Regions from separate parts of the Streptomyces sp. NPDC059371 genome, predicted to be linked through region 3. Evidence: riboswitches for the same ligand, from Rfam matches in the RefSeq annotation. Region 3 holds a riboswitch; each other region holds the start of a gene.
The links. Region 3 has a riboswitch for thiamine pyrophosphate ahead of thiC (phosphomethylpyrimidine synthase ThiC). Riboswitches for the same ligand answer to the same signal wherever they lie in the genome.

Region 1 (4,558 bases), on a different contig from region 3:
CGCAGCACGGGCAGCATGGTCCGTACGACGAAGGGGACGCCGACCAGCGCCTGTGCCAGCGGCACGAGGATCCAGCTCGCGCGCAGGTCGAGCGGCGGCTCGTCCAGGGCGATCAGGAACCCGAAGCCCACGGTCACCGCGGAGACGCCGAGCGGCAGCATCAGCAGTGCGTCGAAGCCCCGCATCAGCCGGCCGGCGCGCCGGGTGAGGGCGGCCGCGGCCAGACCGCCGATCAGCACGGCGATGGCGGTGGCGGCGAGCGCGTACTCCAGGGAGTTGCCGACCGCCTCGATCGGGGCGACGAGGAAGACGCCTCCGTCGTCGTCGGCCAGGGCCCGGTAGTAGCCGAGTCCCGGGGCGTCGAGGGACCGCTGGACGAGGACCGCGAGCGGCAGCACGAGCAGCACCGCGATGCTCACGAGCACGCCCGCGAGGAGCGCCCACTGTCCGCCGCCGCGGGGCCGGCGCGCGGTGGTGTCCGGGGCCACCAGACGCAGGGCGGTCTCCCGTCGGCGTACGGTCGCCGCGTGCACGGCGAGGATCGCGCCGACGGCGACGAACTGGACGATCGTCAGCACGGCCGCCGTCGTGAGGTCGAAGATCTCGGAGGTCTGCCGGTAGATCTCGACTTCGAGGGTCGAGAAGGTCGGGCCGCCGAGGATCTGCACCACGCCGAACGAGGTGAAGGTGAAGAGGAAGACCATGAGGGCGGCGGCGGCCACGGCGGGTCCGAGCGCGGGCAGCGTCACCCTGCGCCAGGCCGCCAGGCGCGAGGCCCCGAGCATGCGTGCGGCCTCCTCCTGGCGCGGGTCGAGCTGCGACCAGAGCCCGCCGACGGTCCGTACGACCACGGCGTAGTTGAAGAAGACGTGCGCGAGGAGGATGGCCCACACGGTGCTGTCCAGGCGTACGCCCCACAGCTCGTCGAGCAGTCCGCCCCGGCCGACCAGCGCGAGGAACGCCGTGCCGACGACCACGGTCGGAAGGACGAAGGGCACCGTCACCACGGCCCGGAGAATCCGTTTGCCGCGGAAGTCGAAGCGCGCGAAGACGTACGCGCCGGGGAGCGCGACCAGCAGCGTGAGCGCCGTCGAGGCGAGCGCCTGCCAGGTGGTGAACCACAGCACGTGCCGGATGTCGGGGCGGGTCGCGACGTCCCAGACGCGGCCCAGTTGCCAGCCGCCGTCCGTATGGAGCCCGCGCGAGACGATCGCGGCGACGGGATAGGCGAAGAAGAGCGCGAAGAACACGACGGGCAGCGCCATCAGGGCGAACCGCGCCGCGTTCTGTCCGCAGGCCGGGCGCGGAGTCCGGTCGGCGCGGTCCCGCCCGCCGGGCCCGGCCGGTCCGGCGGTCCTCTCGGGACCGCCGGCCTTCACCGTCCCGTCGGCGGCTACTTCAGTACGAGCGAGGTCCACGACTTGACCCACTGGTCGCGGTCGGCGGCGATCTTCGCGGACGCCAGGGTCTGGGGATGCTCGGCCTGCGGACCGTACCGGGTGAACTCGGCCGGTACCCGCGCGCCCTCACGGACCGGGTAGACGAACATGTTGAGCGGCATGTCCTCCTGGAACTCCTTGGTGAGCAGGAAGTCCAGGAGCGCCTTGCCGCCCTTGGCGTTCTTGGCGTTGCTGAGCAGGCCCGCGTACTCGACCTGCCGGAAGCAGGTGCCGTCCGCGACGCCGGTCGGGGCCGTGGCGGGCTTCGGGTCGCCGTAGATGACCTCGGCGGGCGGCGAGGAGGCGTACGAGACGACGAGCGGCCGGTCTGCCTTGGCCTTCCTGCCGCCGGCGGACCCCGAGAACTCCTCGTTGTAGGCCTGCTCCCAGCCGTCCACGACCTTGACGCCGTTGGCCTTGAGCTTCTTCCAGTAGCCCTGCCAGTTCTCGTCGCCGTAGTGCGCGGCGGACCCGAGCAGGAAGCCGAGGCCGGGCGAGGAGGTGGCGGCGTTCTCGGTGACCAGGAGGTTCTTGTACGCGGGCTTGGCCAGGTCGTCGAAGGACCGCGGCGGGGCCAGCTTGTGCTTGCTGAACCAGGCCTTGTCGTAGTTGACGCAGATGTCGCCCGTGTCGACGGGCGTGACCCGGTGCTTGTCCTGGTCGGTCCGGTACTCCGGCAGGACCTGGTCCGCGCCCTTGGCCTCGTACGGCTGGAAGAGCCCGTTGTCGAGCGCGCGGGAGAGCAGGGTGTTGTCGACGCCGAAGAGGACGTCGCCCTGGGGGTTGTCCTTGGTCAGGATGGCCTTGTTCACGGCCTGCCCGGCGTCGCCGTCCTTGAGGACGCGGACCTTGTAGCCGGACCGCTTCTCGAAGTCCGCCAGGACGTTCTTCGACACGAGCCACGAGTCGTGGCTGACGAGCGTGATCGTCTTCGAGTCGCCCGAGCCGGTGGCGTCGGACGAGCCGCACGCGGACAGCACGGGCAGCGCGACGAGGCCGAGCCCGACGGCCGTGACCGCGAGCCGTCTGCCGCCGCTGGTGTTGTTGATCACTGATTCCTCCTGGGTGACCAGGAAGAGACGCGGCCCTGCCCGGGACCTCTGACGGTTCCCGGGCAGGGCGCAACAGCTTGAGTAATGACCGAACTTCCTACCCAGAATGACCTGGGCAAGGTTCAGAGGGTCTGCGGTCTGTCCCGCACTCTCAGCGCTGTGGCGCTCCCCTGTCGGAATATGAAGATGTCGGACGGTGAAGATGCCGGGCTATGACGACATCGAACGACGAAGATGACGAAACAGACCGACTCGGTTCAGACTACCGCTCGGTCGCGGCGAGCTGACCACACGCCCCGTCGATCTCCTGGCCCCGGGTGTCCCGGACGGTGACCGTGACGCCGTGGGCGGCGATCGCCTCGACGAACGCCTTCTCGTCCTCGGGCCGCGACGCGGTCCACTTCGAGCCCGGGGTCGGGTTCAGCGGGATGAGGTTGACGTGCACGGGCTTGCCCTTGAGCATCCGGCCGAGCCGGTCGCCCCGCCAGGCCTGGTCGTTGATGTCGCGGATCAGCGCGTACTCGATGGACAGACGGCGTCCGGACCGGTCCGCGTATCCCCAGCCGGCGTCGAGCACCTCGCGCACCTGCCACCGTGTGTTCACGGGGACGAGGGTGTCACGCAGTTCGTCGTCCGGGGCGTGCAGGGAGATCGCGAGCCGGCACTTGAAGCCCTCGTCCGCGAACCGGTTGATCGCGGGAACCAGACCGACCGTCGAGACGGTGATACCGCGCTGCGACAGCCCCAGCCCGTCCGGCTCGGGGTCGGTGAGGGCGCGGATCGAGCCGACCACCCGCTTGTAGTTGGCGAGCGGCTCGCCCATCCCCATGAAGACGATGTTGCTCAGCCGCGCCGGACCCCCGGGGATCTCGCCGTCACGCAGCGCCCGCATCCCGTCGACGATCTGGTGCACGATCTCGCCGGTCGACAGGTTCCGGTCGAGGCCGGCCTGTCCGGTGGCGCAGAACGGGCAGTTCATCCCGCAGCCCGCCTGCGAACTGATGCACATGGTCACCCGGTCCGGGTAGCGCATGAGCACGGACTCGACGAGCGTGCCGTCGAAGAGCCGCCACAGGGTCTTGCGGGTGGTGTCCTGGTCGGTCGACAGGTGCCGCACGACCGTCATCAGCTCGGGAAGCAGCGCTTCCTGGAGCTTGCCGCGCGAGGCGGCCGGGATGTCCGTCCACTCGGCGGGGTCGTGCGCGTACCGGGCGAAGTAGTGCTGCGAGAGCTGCTTGGCACGAAACGGCTTCTCACCGATCGCGGCAACCGCCTCTTTGCGCTCGGCAGGCGTGAGATCGGCAAGGTGCCGCGGCGGCTTCTTGGCTCCGCGCGGCGAGACAAAGGTGAGTTCTCCGGGCTTAGGCATGGCGTAACCAGTGTCGCAGATCGTTTGGCCCCGCCCAGGTCGGATGGGCGAGGGGCCTGTCACCCTCCGGTGTCCCCTGTCACCCTTGGTCAACGCTTCACGGCCCAGAGACGGCCCAGCGGTCGCTGTACGTGCCGGCCGGCGCCGTCAGCCGGCCCCCGGTCAGTCCGTGCGCTGCTGCGGTTCGGACTGCCCGGTGCCGCTCTCGGTGAGAGCCGTGCGCGCGGCCTCCAGCAGTTCTTCGGAGAGCGGGTTGCCCCGGGTGGCGCGGGCGAGGACGAGAGCACCGACCATGGTGCAGAACTGGGCCATGCCGTCGTCGTCGCCGGTGGCCAGCCGAGCGGCGCGGTTCCGTACCCCGTCGATGTAGACGTGGCGGGCGCGGGCGGCCTGGTCGGGCTCGCGCCCCAGGTCAGCGGCGAATCCGGAGACGGGGCAGCCCTCCCCGGCGTGATCGCGGTGCCAGACCGAGAGGTAGTCCTCGATCAGCGTCCGGCGGGCGGCCTCGTGCGCCTCGTGATCCTCGAGCGCCACGGCCGAGTGCGCCGCCTGCTCGGCGAAGGCGTGGGCGATGGCCTCGTCGACCAGGTCCTCCTTGGAGGCGAACTGCTTGTAGAACCCGCCATGGGTGAGCCCGGCGGCCTTCATCAGGTCGGCGACGCTGACCGCGGTGCCTTTCTCGCGGAACATCCGGGAGG
Region 2 (4,558 bases), on a different contig from region 3:
GGTGCACCCGGCGATGTACTCCATGGCCAGATAGACGTACGACCCTTCCGCCCCCTGGTCGAAGACCTGCACCACGTTCGGGTGCGCCAGCCGGGCCACCGACTTGGCCTCGCGGATGAACCGCTCGACGAACGAGGCGTCGGCGGCCAGCGTCGGGTGCATCACCTTGAGCGCGAGCACGCGGTCGAGGCGGGTGTCCAAGGCCCTGTAGACCGTGGCCATCCCGCCGACCGCGATCCGTGCGTCGACGCGATAGCGGCCGTCGAGCACGTGTCCGACAAGCGGGTCCTGAAGGGTCGTATCCACGCAGGTGAGTCTACGAGCCACCACTGTCACGGCGCCCCGTTAGGGCGATTCAGGGGTCCGACTGCATCCGAGCTGTGACGCACAACGGGCGTACGAAGATATGTTCGTCGTACGGATGTCCGATCATGTGCCGTCTGTCACCACAAGGACGCAACGCGACAACCCGACCGCACACGCGGCCGGAAACCGACGGCTGGTGAAACCGACGGCTGGTGGAAACCGACGCCAGGCGGAAGCCGACGGCGGAGGGAAGCCGACGCGGGGCGGGCCGGGGCTCAGAACGCCGGGCGCTCCGGGTCCAGCACCGCCATGCCCTCCACGGGAGAGGACGCCGCCGCGAAGTGCCGCCGCGGGATGCGCCCCGCCCGCCGCGCCAGACGACCCGCCTCCACCGCGTGCCGCATGGCCTCCGCCATCAGCACGGGCTCCTGCGCCCGTGTCACCGCCGAGGCCAGCATCACCCCCGCGCACCCCAGCTCCATCGCGAGCGCGGCGTCCGACGCCGTGCCCGCTCCCGCGTCCAGGATCACCGGCACGCGCGCGTTCTCGACGATCAGCTCGAAGTTGTGCGGGTTGCGGATCCCGAGCCCGGACCCGATGGGCGAGCCGAGCGGCATGATCGCCGCACAGCCGACGTCCTCCAGCTTCCGTGCCAGCACCGGGTCGTCGTTCGTGTACGGCAGCACGGTGAAGCCGTCGTCGACCAGCGTCTCCGCCGCGTCGAGCAGCTCGATCGGATCGGGCAGCAGGGTGCGCTCGTCGGCGATGACCTCCAGCTTGACCAGATCGGTGCCCAGCGCCTCGCGCGCCAGACGGGCCGTCAGCACGGCCTCGCCCGCGGTGTAGCAGCCGGCCGTGTTCGGCAGGACGCGGATGTTCAGCCGGGCCAGCACCGACAGGACCGAGCCGTGCACGGACGCGTCCACGCGCCGCATCGCGACCGTCGTCAGCTCCGTGCCGGACGCCACCAGGGAGCGCTCCAGCACGTCGAGGCTGGGCGCGCCGCCCGTCCCCATGATCAGCCGGGACGCGTAGACCGTACCGCCGAGGACGAAGGGGTCGTCTGCCATGGGTCAGCCTCCTTGGACGGCGGTGAGGACTTCGACGCGGTCGCCCTCGGCGAGCGCGGTGGACGGCCACTGCGCGCGCGGGACGACGGTCTCGTTCAGGGCGGCGGCCACCCCGGACGACGACACGGTGAGGGTCGCGACGAGCGCGTCGAGAGCGGTCCCGGCGTCGATCAGCCGCCGCTCCCCATTGACGACGATGTTCATACCGGCAGCTCCGTGAGGGCCGAGGCGCCGAAGCGCAGGGGGGTGAAGGGGCGGGCTTCGGCGGGGAGTTCGCCGGTGGTCAGCACGTGGGCCATCACGTCGCCGGTCACGGGCGTCAGGAGCACACCGTTGCGGTGGTGCCCGGTGGCCAGCAGCAGCCCGTCCAGGGCGCTCGGGCCGAGCAGCGGGGCGTTGTCGGGCGAGCCGGGGCGCAGCCCCGCGCGGGTCTCGGTGAGCGGCAGCTCGGTGATCCCGGGGACCAGCTCGTGGGCGTCGCGCAGCAGCTCGTACACGCCGCCCGCCGTCACGGTGGTGTCCCAGCCCAGCTCCTCGCTGGTCGCGCCCACCACGAGTTCGCCGTTCTCGCGCGGCACCAGGTAGACGTGGCTGCCGCGCACCACGGCCCGCACGGTCCGGTTCAGGAAGGGCGCGTACCGTCGCGGCACGGTCAGCCGCAGCACCTGCCCCTTGACCGGGCGCACCGGCGGCACGGCGTCCTCGGGGACGCCCGCCAGGCGCCCGCTGAGGCTGCCCCCGGCCAGCACCACCCGGTCGGCGGCGAGTTCGGTGCCGTCCGTGGTGACGACACCGGTCGCCCGCTCCCGTACGACGCTCAGACGCTCCGCCCAGGTCCGGTGCACGGTCACCCCGGCCCGCTCGCACGCGGTGACCAGGGCGGCGGCGAGGCGCCGCGGGTCGATCTGGTGGTCGCCGTCCACCCGCAGACCCCCGCGCACGCCGGGCGCGAGCATCGGTTCCAGACGGCGGCACTCACGGCCGCTCAGCCACTCCGACTCCAGCCCCGAGCGGACCTGGAGCGCGTGCAGTTCCCGCAGATGGGCGCGGTCGTCGGCGTCCAGCGCGACGGCCAGCGTGCCGCTCCGGCGATATCCGAGGTCCTGTCCGGCCGCCTCGGTGAGCTCGGCGGCGAAGTCCGGATAGCGGCGCGCGGAGGCGAGGTTGAGGCCCAGCAGGGTCTCCTCGCCGAAGTGCAGCTCGGTGACGGCGGCCAGCATCCCGGCCGCGACCTGTGCGGCGCCACCGCCCGGCTCGGGGTCCACGAGCGCGGTCGTGAACCCGCGCTGCGCGGCCCGCCAGGCCGTCACCAGACCGATGATCCCGCCCCCGACGACGAGGACGTCCGACGAACGTGCAGACGGCATGGGCGTCCAGCCCCTCCCTTCGCCGGCATGACCCGGATCAGGTTCGTACGGTCGGAGGCCGCCCAGCCTCCCTCTCAGCCCGGTACGTCCGGGCTCCCGCGAGTGCTTTACGTTGGCCACCCTAGCCCGCCTCCGTCCGTCTCAGTAAGGGAGCCTCCGCCCATGGCGCGACCGCTCGACGGCCTCGTGCTCGCCCCCGTCGCCGACCAGGCCCCGGGCCAGGTGGGCACCCGCACCCGGTTCACCTATCACGAGGAGGACGGCGTGGTCTGGGCCGACTACGCCGGCGGCGACGTCGTCCGCGGACATCTCGTCGGCACCCGCGAGGGTGACCGCCTCGACTTCCGGTACGTGCAGCTCAAGCGGGACGGGACCACCGCGTCGGGCCACTGCGTGTCCCTCGTCGTGGAACTGCCCGACGGCCGGGTGCGGTTGGAGGAGACCTGGACGTGGGAGTCGCAGCCGGGCGCCGGGACGAGCGTGGTGGAGGAACCGCGCGCGACCGGCCGTGTGCAACAGGTCACCGAGCACGTCCGCTGACTGACGAATCGTCACGTGTCTATGGTGATCAGGTGAGCGATCAGACGCAGGCACAGTCCCCGTCGCACAGGCGCACGGCACGACGGGTCGTCGTGGTGGGCGCGGGCATGGCCGGGGTGCAGACCGCGGTCGCCCTGCGCGAACAGGGCTTCACGGGCACCGTCACGCTGATCGGCGCGGAGCCGCATCAGCCCTACGACCGGCCGCCGCTGTCCAAGGCCGTCCTGCTCGGCAAGTCCGAGGGCTCCGCCTTCGACATCGACTTCGAGGCCCTGGACATCGACCTCCGGCTGGGCAGCGAGGCGCACGGCGTGCGCCCCGGGGACCACGAACTGGACACGGACGCGGGATCCGTCCCGTACGACGTCCTGGTCGTCGCCACCGGCGCCGAACCGATCCGGCTCCCCGGCGCCGAAGACGTGCCCGGCGTGCATCTGCTGCGCACCCTGGACGACGCCGACCGGCTGCGTCCCGTACTCACCCGGCAGCACGACATCGTGGTGGTCGGAGCGGGCTGGATCGGCGCCGAGTTCGCCACGGCGGCGCGCGAGGCGGGCTGCGCGGTCACCGTCGTCGAAGCCGCCGACCGGCCGCTCGCCGGGGCGCTGCCGCCCGAGGTGGCCGCCCCGATGGCCGCCTGGTACGCGGACAGCGGGGCCTCGCTGCGCACCGGCGCGCGCGTGGAGCGCGTCGAACCCGGCGCGGTGATCCTGGACGACGGCTCCCGGGTGCCCGCGGACGCCGTCGTGGTCGGGATCGGCGCGCGGCCCGCCACCGCCTGGATCGCCGGCTCCGGCATCGAGCTCGGCGCCCACCGCGAGATCGTCGCCGACGACCATCTGCGCACCTCCCTGCCGGACGTCTACGCGGTCGGCGACTGCGCCTCCTTCCCGTCCGGCCGCTACGAGGAACGCCTCCTCGTCCATCACTGGGACAACGCCCTCCAGGGCCCGCGCACGGTCGCCCTGAACATCGTCGGAGAGACGCCCGCGGCCTACGACCCCGTGCCGTACTTCTGGTCCGAGCAGTTCGGCCGTTTCGTGCAGTACGTCGGCCACCACGCGCCCGCCGACACCCTGGTGTGGCGCGGCGACCCCTCGGGCGCCTCCTGGTCGGTGTGCTGGCTCCGCGAGACGCGGCTCGTCGCCCTCCTGGCGGTGGGCCGCCCGAGGGATCTCGCCCAGGGCCGCAGGCTGATCGAGGCGGGCGTCACGATGGATCCGGTGCTGCTCGCGAACCCGTCGAGGCCGCTGAAGGGCGCCACGGCCTGATCCC
Region 3 (4,558 bases):
GCGGTCGGTCAGTGCCTGCTGGCCCAGTTGGACGACAAGTCCCGGCGTGACCACCTCGACCGCTACCCGGTGCGGGCGCTCACCCCGTACACGGTGCGTGACGAGGACCGTCTGCTGCGCCGGCTGGAACGGACGGGCCGGATGGAACCGGTGATCGAGCGGCAGGAGTACGCGCTGGGCACGGTCTGCGCCGCGATCCCGGTCACGGCGGGCAGTTCGGCCGCCGTCGTGGCCTTCTCCCTCCCGTCCCACCAGGGCGACCGCCTGATCCCCACGGCACGGAGACTCCAGAGCGAGGTGGGCCGCCTGCTAGGAACACTCGCCATCTCTATCAGTATCTGAAAACTCACTCCTTGTAATTAGGCATGCACGTTGAGCAAGATTTCCAGCAGTGTCAGGTGGGACGACTGCTGGCCAGTCGACAGCAAACGACGGGGTAGGCGATGCGTGAGTCGGTGCAGGCAGAGGTCATGATGAGCTTCCTCGTGTCCGAGGAGCTGTGCTTCCGCATTCCTGTCGAGCTGCGATACGAGACCTGTGATCCGTACGCGGTGCGGCTGACCTTCCACTTGCCCGGCGACGCGCCGGTGACCTGGGCGTTCGGACGGGAACTGCTCATCGACGGGGTGGGCAGGCCCTGCGGTGACGGCGATGTGCACATCGCTCCGGCCGACCCGGAGGCCCTCGGAGAGGTGCTGATCCGGCTTCAGGTCGGCGGTGATCACGCGCTGTTCCGGTCCGGGACCGCGCCGCTCGTCGCGTTCCTCGACCGGACGGACCGGCTCGTGCCGCTCGGGCAGGAACGCTCTCTCGAGGGTTTCGACACATCCCTCGACGCGGTGCTCGACCGCATCCTCTCGGAGGAGCAGAGCGCGGGCTGACGCACCGGTCGGCCCGGAGCGGAGGAACGCTTCCTCACGAGGGCCGCCGGTGCAGGATGGTTTCAGCGCCACCTGGGACGGGTCAGTGCTTGCGGCGACGCCCCTTGCCGCTCCGTGCCGGGGTCCTGTCGGCCGCGGGCTGCGCGGGGACGGGCGCGCCGCCCTCGCGGTCCGCCGCGACCACCAGGGCGGCCAGCGCGGTCGTCACCGGCACCGCGGCGACCAGACCGATCGATCCGACGAGTGTCCGCACGATCTCCTCGGCGACCAGTTCGCTGTTGGCGACGGTGTCCACGCTGCTCTGCGCGATCGAGAAGAGCAGCAGCAGCGGCAGGGCGGCGCCCGCGTAGGCCAGGACGAGCGTGTTGACGACCGACGCGATGTGGTCGCGGCCGATACGGATACCCGCCCGGTACAGACCGCGCCGGCCCATCGTGGGGTTCGCCTCGTGCAGTTCCCAGACCGCGGACGTCTGCGTCACCGTCACGTCGTCCAGGACACCGAGCGAACCGATGATGACGCCGGCCAGCAGCAGGCCGCTCATGTCGATGGACGGGTACAGGCCGTGGATCAGGCCGGTGCTGTCGTCGGTGTTGCCGGTCAGCACAGCCCAGTCGATGAAGAACGAGCCGAGGAAACCGATCAGCACCAGGGAGAGCAGGGTGCCGACCACCGCCACGGACGTCCGGGCCGACAGACCGTGACACATGTAGAGCGCGATCAGCATGATCGCGCTGGACCCGACGACGGCCACGAGCAGCGGGTTCGAGCCCTGCAGGATCGCGGGCAGGATGAAGAAGTTCAGGATCACGAAGCTGATGGCCAGGGCGACCAGCGCCATGATGCCGCGCATCCTGCCGATCACCACGACGACCACCGCGAAGATCACGGCGAGCAGCGTCAGGGGCAGCTTCCGGTTCGCGTCCGTGACGGAGTACTGGAGGTCCTTGGGGGCGGACGGCTCGTACGCGACAACGACCTTCTCGCTCTGGTGCAACTGCCGTGACTGGTCCGGCTGGACGATCTCGGTGAACGTGCGGCCCTTGTCCTTTCCGGTGTCGATCCGGACGGTCGCCTTCTTGCACTCCCCCGAGGCCCGGCTCTGAGCCGAGGCACCCCCGGTGGCGGAGGCGTCGCCCGCCGAGGTCCCGGAGGAGGCGTTCACGGACTTGCAGTCCAGCTGGTCGATCTTCGTGACCGTCGCCTGCTGGGTCTGCCGGTCGAAGCCGACACCGGTGCGCTCGTGGGCCGGCGCGCCGCCGGGCCACAGGAGCACGAGACCCGCCACGACCGCCGCCGCGAAGGGGATCAGTACCGCGGCGATGACCTTGCGCAGATGTTTGGAGACCGGCGCCGCGGGACCGTGGCTGTGGGAATGCCCGTGCCCGGCGCCCGCGGGCTCGCTGTGCCCGCGGCGGGAACCCGGCTCGTGCCCGTCGCCCGAACCGTGATGATCACCGTCCGGTCCGTGCCCATGTCCGTTCCCCTGCTCATGCTGGTGCTCGGGGCCGGTGCCGGAGCCATGTCCGCGGCCGCCGTCGGAGCCGGGACGGCGCGGTGGCTCGGAGGGGGGAAACGAGTGCTGCCGGGTCGTCGTCACCGCCCGATCATCGCAAGAACGTCAAGGGCCCTCTGTTCACCGCGCCAAATATGACGCTAGCGTGGAGGCACCTTTGCACACGCGGGAGCTCGGAGCACCGGGCTGAGAGGACGCTGACCTCCGTCTTCGCGATGTTTCACATGAAACATCGGCGATCGGAAGCCGCTGCGTCGACCGCTGAACCTGTTACCGGGTAATGCCGGCGTAGGGAGTAGGTCAGATGACCGACAAGGATGTACGCATGCCTGCCTCCGGACGGACGGACGGGGCTTCGCCGCCGTCTCCGGACGGCCAGGACAGGCAGTCCATCGGCTGGCACAAGGCGTACGTCGAGGGCACACGCCCCGATCTGCGGGTGCCGGTCCGCCAGGTGCACCTCACCAACGGGCAGTCCGTGACGCTGTACGACACGTCCGGCCCGTACACCGATCCGACCGTCGACACCGATGTGCGCAGGGGGCTGGCGCCGCTGCGTGAGAGCTGGATCATCGGGCGCGGAGACACCGAGGAGTACGCGGGCCGTCCCGTTCGCCCCGAGGACGACGGGATCAAGCACACGTCCCCGCGCGGAGGGCTGCGCAACCTCGACGCGGTCTTCCCCGGCCGGCCGCGTCAGCCACGCCGTGGGCGGCCCGGCCGGGCGGTCACCCAACTGGCCTACGCGCGACGCGGGGAGATCACGCCCGAGATGGAGTTCGTGGCGCTCCGCGAGAACGTCGACCCCGAGGTCGTACGGGAGGAGATCGCCGCGGGCCGGGCGGTGCTGCCCGTGAACGTCAACCATCCGGAGATCGAGCCGATGATCATCGGTAAACGGTTCCTGGTGAAGGTCAACGCCAACATCGGCAATTCCGCGGTGACTTCCTCCATCGAGGAGGAGGTGGAGAAGATGACCTGGGCGACCCGCTGGGGCGCCGACACGGTCATGGACCTGTCCACCGGTCGCAACATCCACACCACCCGTGAATGGGTGCTGCGCAACTCCCCCGTACCCATCGGCACCGTGCCGCTCTATCAGGCGCTGGAGAAGGTCGACGGCCGTGCCGAGGAGCTGACCTGGGAGATCTACAAGGACACCGTCATCGAACAGGCCGAGCAGGGCGTGGACTACATGACGGTCCACGCGGGTGTGCGCCTGGCGTACGTGCCGCTCACCGCGAACCGCAAGACCGGCATCGTCTCGCGCGGCGGCTCGATCATGGCCGCCTGGTGCCTCGCGCACCACAAGGAGTCGTTCCTGTACGAGAACTTCGAGGAGCTCTGCGAGATCCTCGCCGCGTACGACGTCACCTACTCGCTCGGCGACGGGCTGCGGCCGGGGTCCATCGCGGACGCCAACGACGCCGCGCAATTCGCCGAGTTGAGGACGCTCGGGGAACTCAACGCGGTCGCGAAGCGTTTTCAGGTACAGACGATGATCGAAGGCCCGGGACACGTCCCGATGCACAAGATCAAGGAGAACATCGACCTTCAGCAGGAGATCTGTGATGAAGCTCCGTTCTATACCCTCGGCCCGCTGACGACGGACGTCGCGCCGGCGTACGACCACATCACTTCCGGCATCGGTGCCGCGATGATCGCCTGGTGGGGCACGGCCATGCTCTGCTACGTCACGCCCAAGGAGCACTTGGGCCTGCCCGATCGTGACGACGTCAAGACCGGCGTCATCACCTACAAGATCGCCGCCCACGCGGCCGACCTCGCCAAGGGGCACCCGGGTGCGCAGGAGTGGGATGACGCGCTCTCCGACGCCCGCTTCGAGTTCCGGTGGGAGGACCAGTTCAACCTGGCTCTCGACCCGGACACGGCGCGGGAGTTCCACGACCAGACACTGCCGGCCGAGCCCGCCAAGACGGCCCACTTCTGCTCCATGTGCGGGCCGAAGTTCTGCTCGATGAAGATCAGCCAGGACATCAACGAGCGGTTCGGCGGTGAAGCGGCCGACGGTGCCTCCGCCGCGGAGATCTCCGAGGGCATGCTTCAGAAGTCCCGGGAGTTCGCGGAGGCCGGCAACCGCGTGTACCTGCCGCTGGCCGACTGAGCCGGCCCACGGGGGCGCGGTCCGGGGATCACACCC

Region 1: it holds a riboswitch for thiamine pyrophosphate, as region 3 does, so the genes downstream of both, ACFXGX_RS30150 (thiamine ABC transporter substrate binding subunit) here and thiC (phosphomethylpyrimidine synthase ThiC) in region 3, are expected to answer to the same signal.
Region 2: it holds a riboswitch for thiamine pyrophosphate, as region 3 does, so the genes downstream of both, thiO (glycine oxidase ThiO) here and thiC (phosphomethylpyrimidine synthase ThiC) in region 3, are expected to answer to the same signal.

The regions. Positions count from the first base shown of each region.
Region 1 is NZ_JBHYXD010000069.1:41,374-45,931, reverse strand. It holds gene ACFXGX_RS30155 (ABC transporter permease) at 1-1,418, opposite strand, end outside; gene ACFXGX_RS30150 (thiamine ABC transporter substrate binding subunit) at 1,394-2,491, opposite strand; TPP riboswitch at 2,568-2,673, opposite strand; gene rlmN (23S rRNA (adenine(2503)-C(2))-methyltransferase RlmN) at 2,754-3,860, opposite strand; gene ACFXGX_RS30140 (TetR/AcrR family transcriptional regulator) at 4,023-4,558, opposite strand, start outside.
Region 2 is NZ_JBHYXD010000005.1:152,127-156,684, forward strand. It holds gene pknB (Stk1 family PASTA domain-containing Ser/Thr kinase) at 1-306, opposite strand, end outside; gene ACFXGX_RS05180 (thiazole synthase) at 582-1,376, opposite strand; gene thiS (sulfur carrier protein ThiS) at 1,380-1,580, opposite strand; gene thiO (glycine oxidase ThiO) at 1,577-2,743, opposite strand; TPP riboswitch at 2,741-2,853, opposite strand; gene ACFXGX_RS05195 (hypothetical protein) at 2,906-3,283, shown strand; gene ACFXGX_RS05200 (NAD(P)/FAD-dependent oxidoreductase) at 3,316-4,554, shown strand.
Region 3 is NZ_JBHYXD010000010.1:28,617-33,174, reverse strand. It holds gene ACFXGX_RS08570 (IclR family transcriptional regulator) at 1-342, shown strand, start outside; gene ACFXGX_RS08565 (SsgA family sporulation/cell division regulator) at 444-881, shown strand; gene ACFXGX_RS08560 (YibE/F family protein) at 964-2,481, opposite strand; TPP riboswitch at 2,553-2,709, shown strand; gene thiC (phosphomethylpyrimidine synthase ThiC) at 2,702-4,522, shown strand.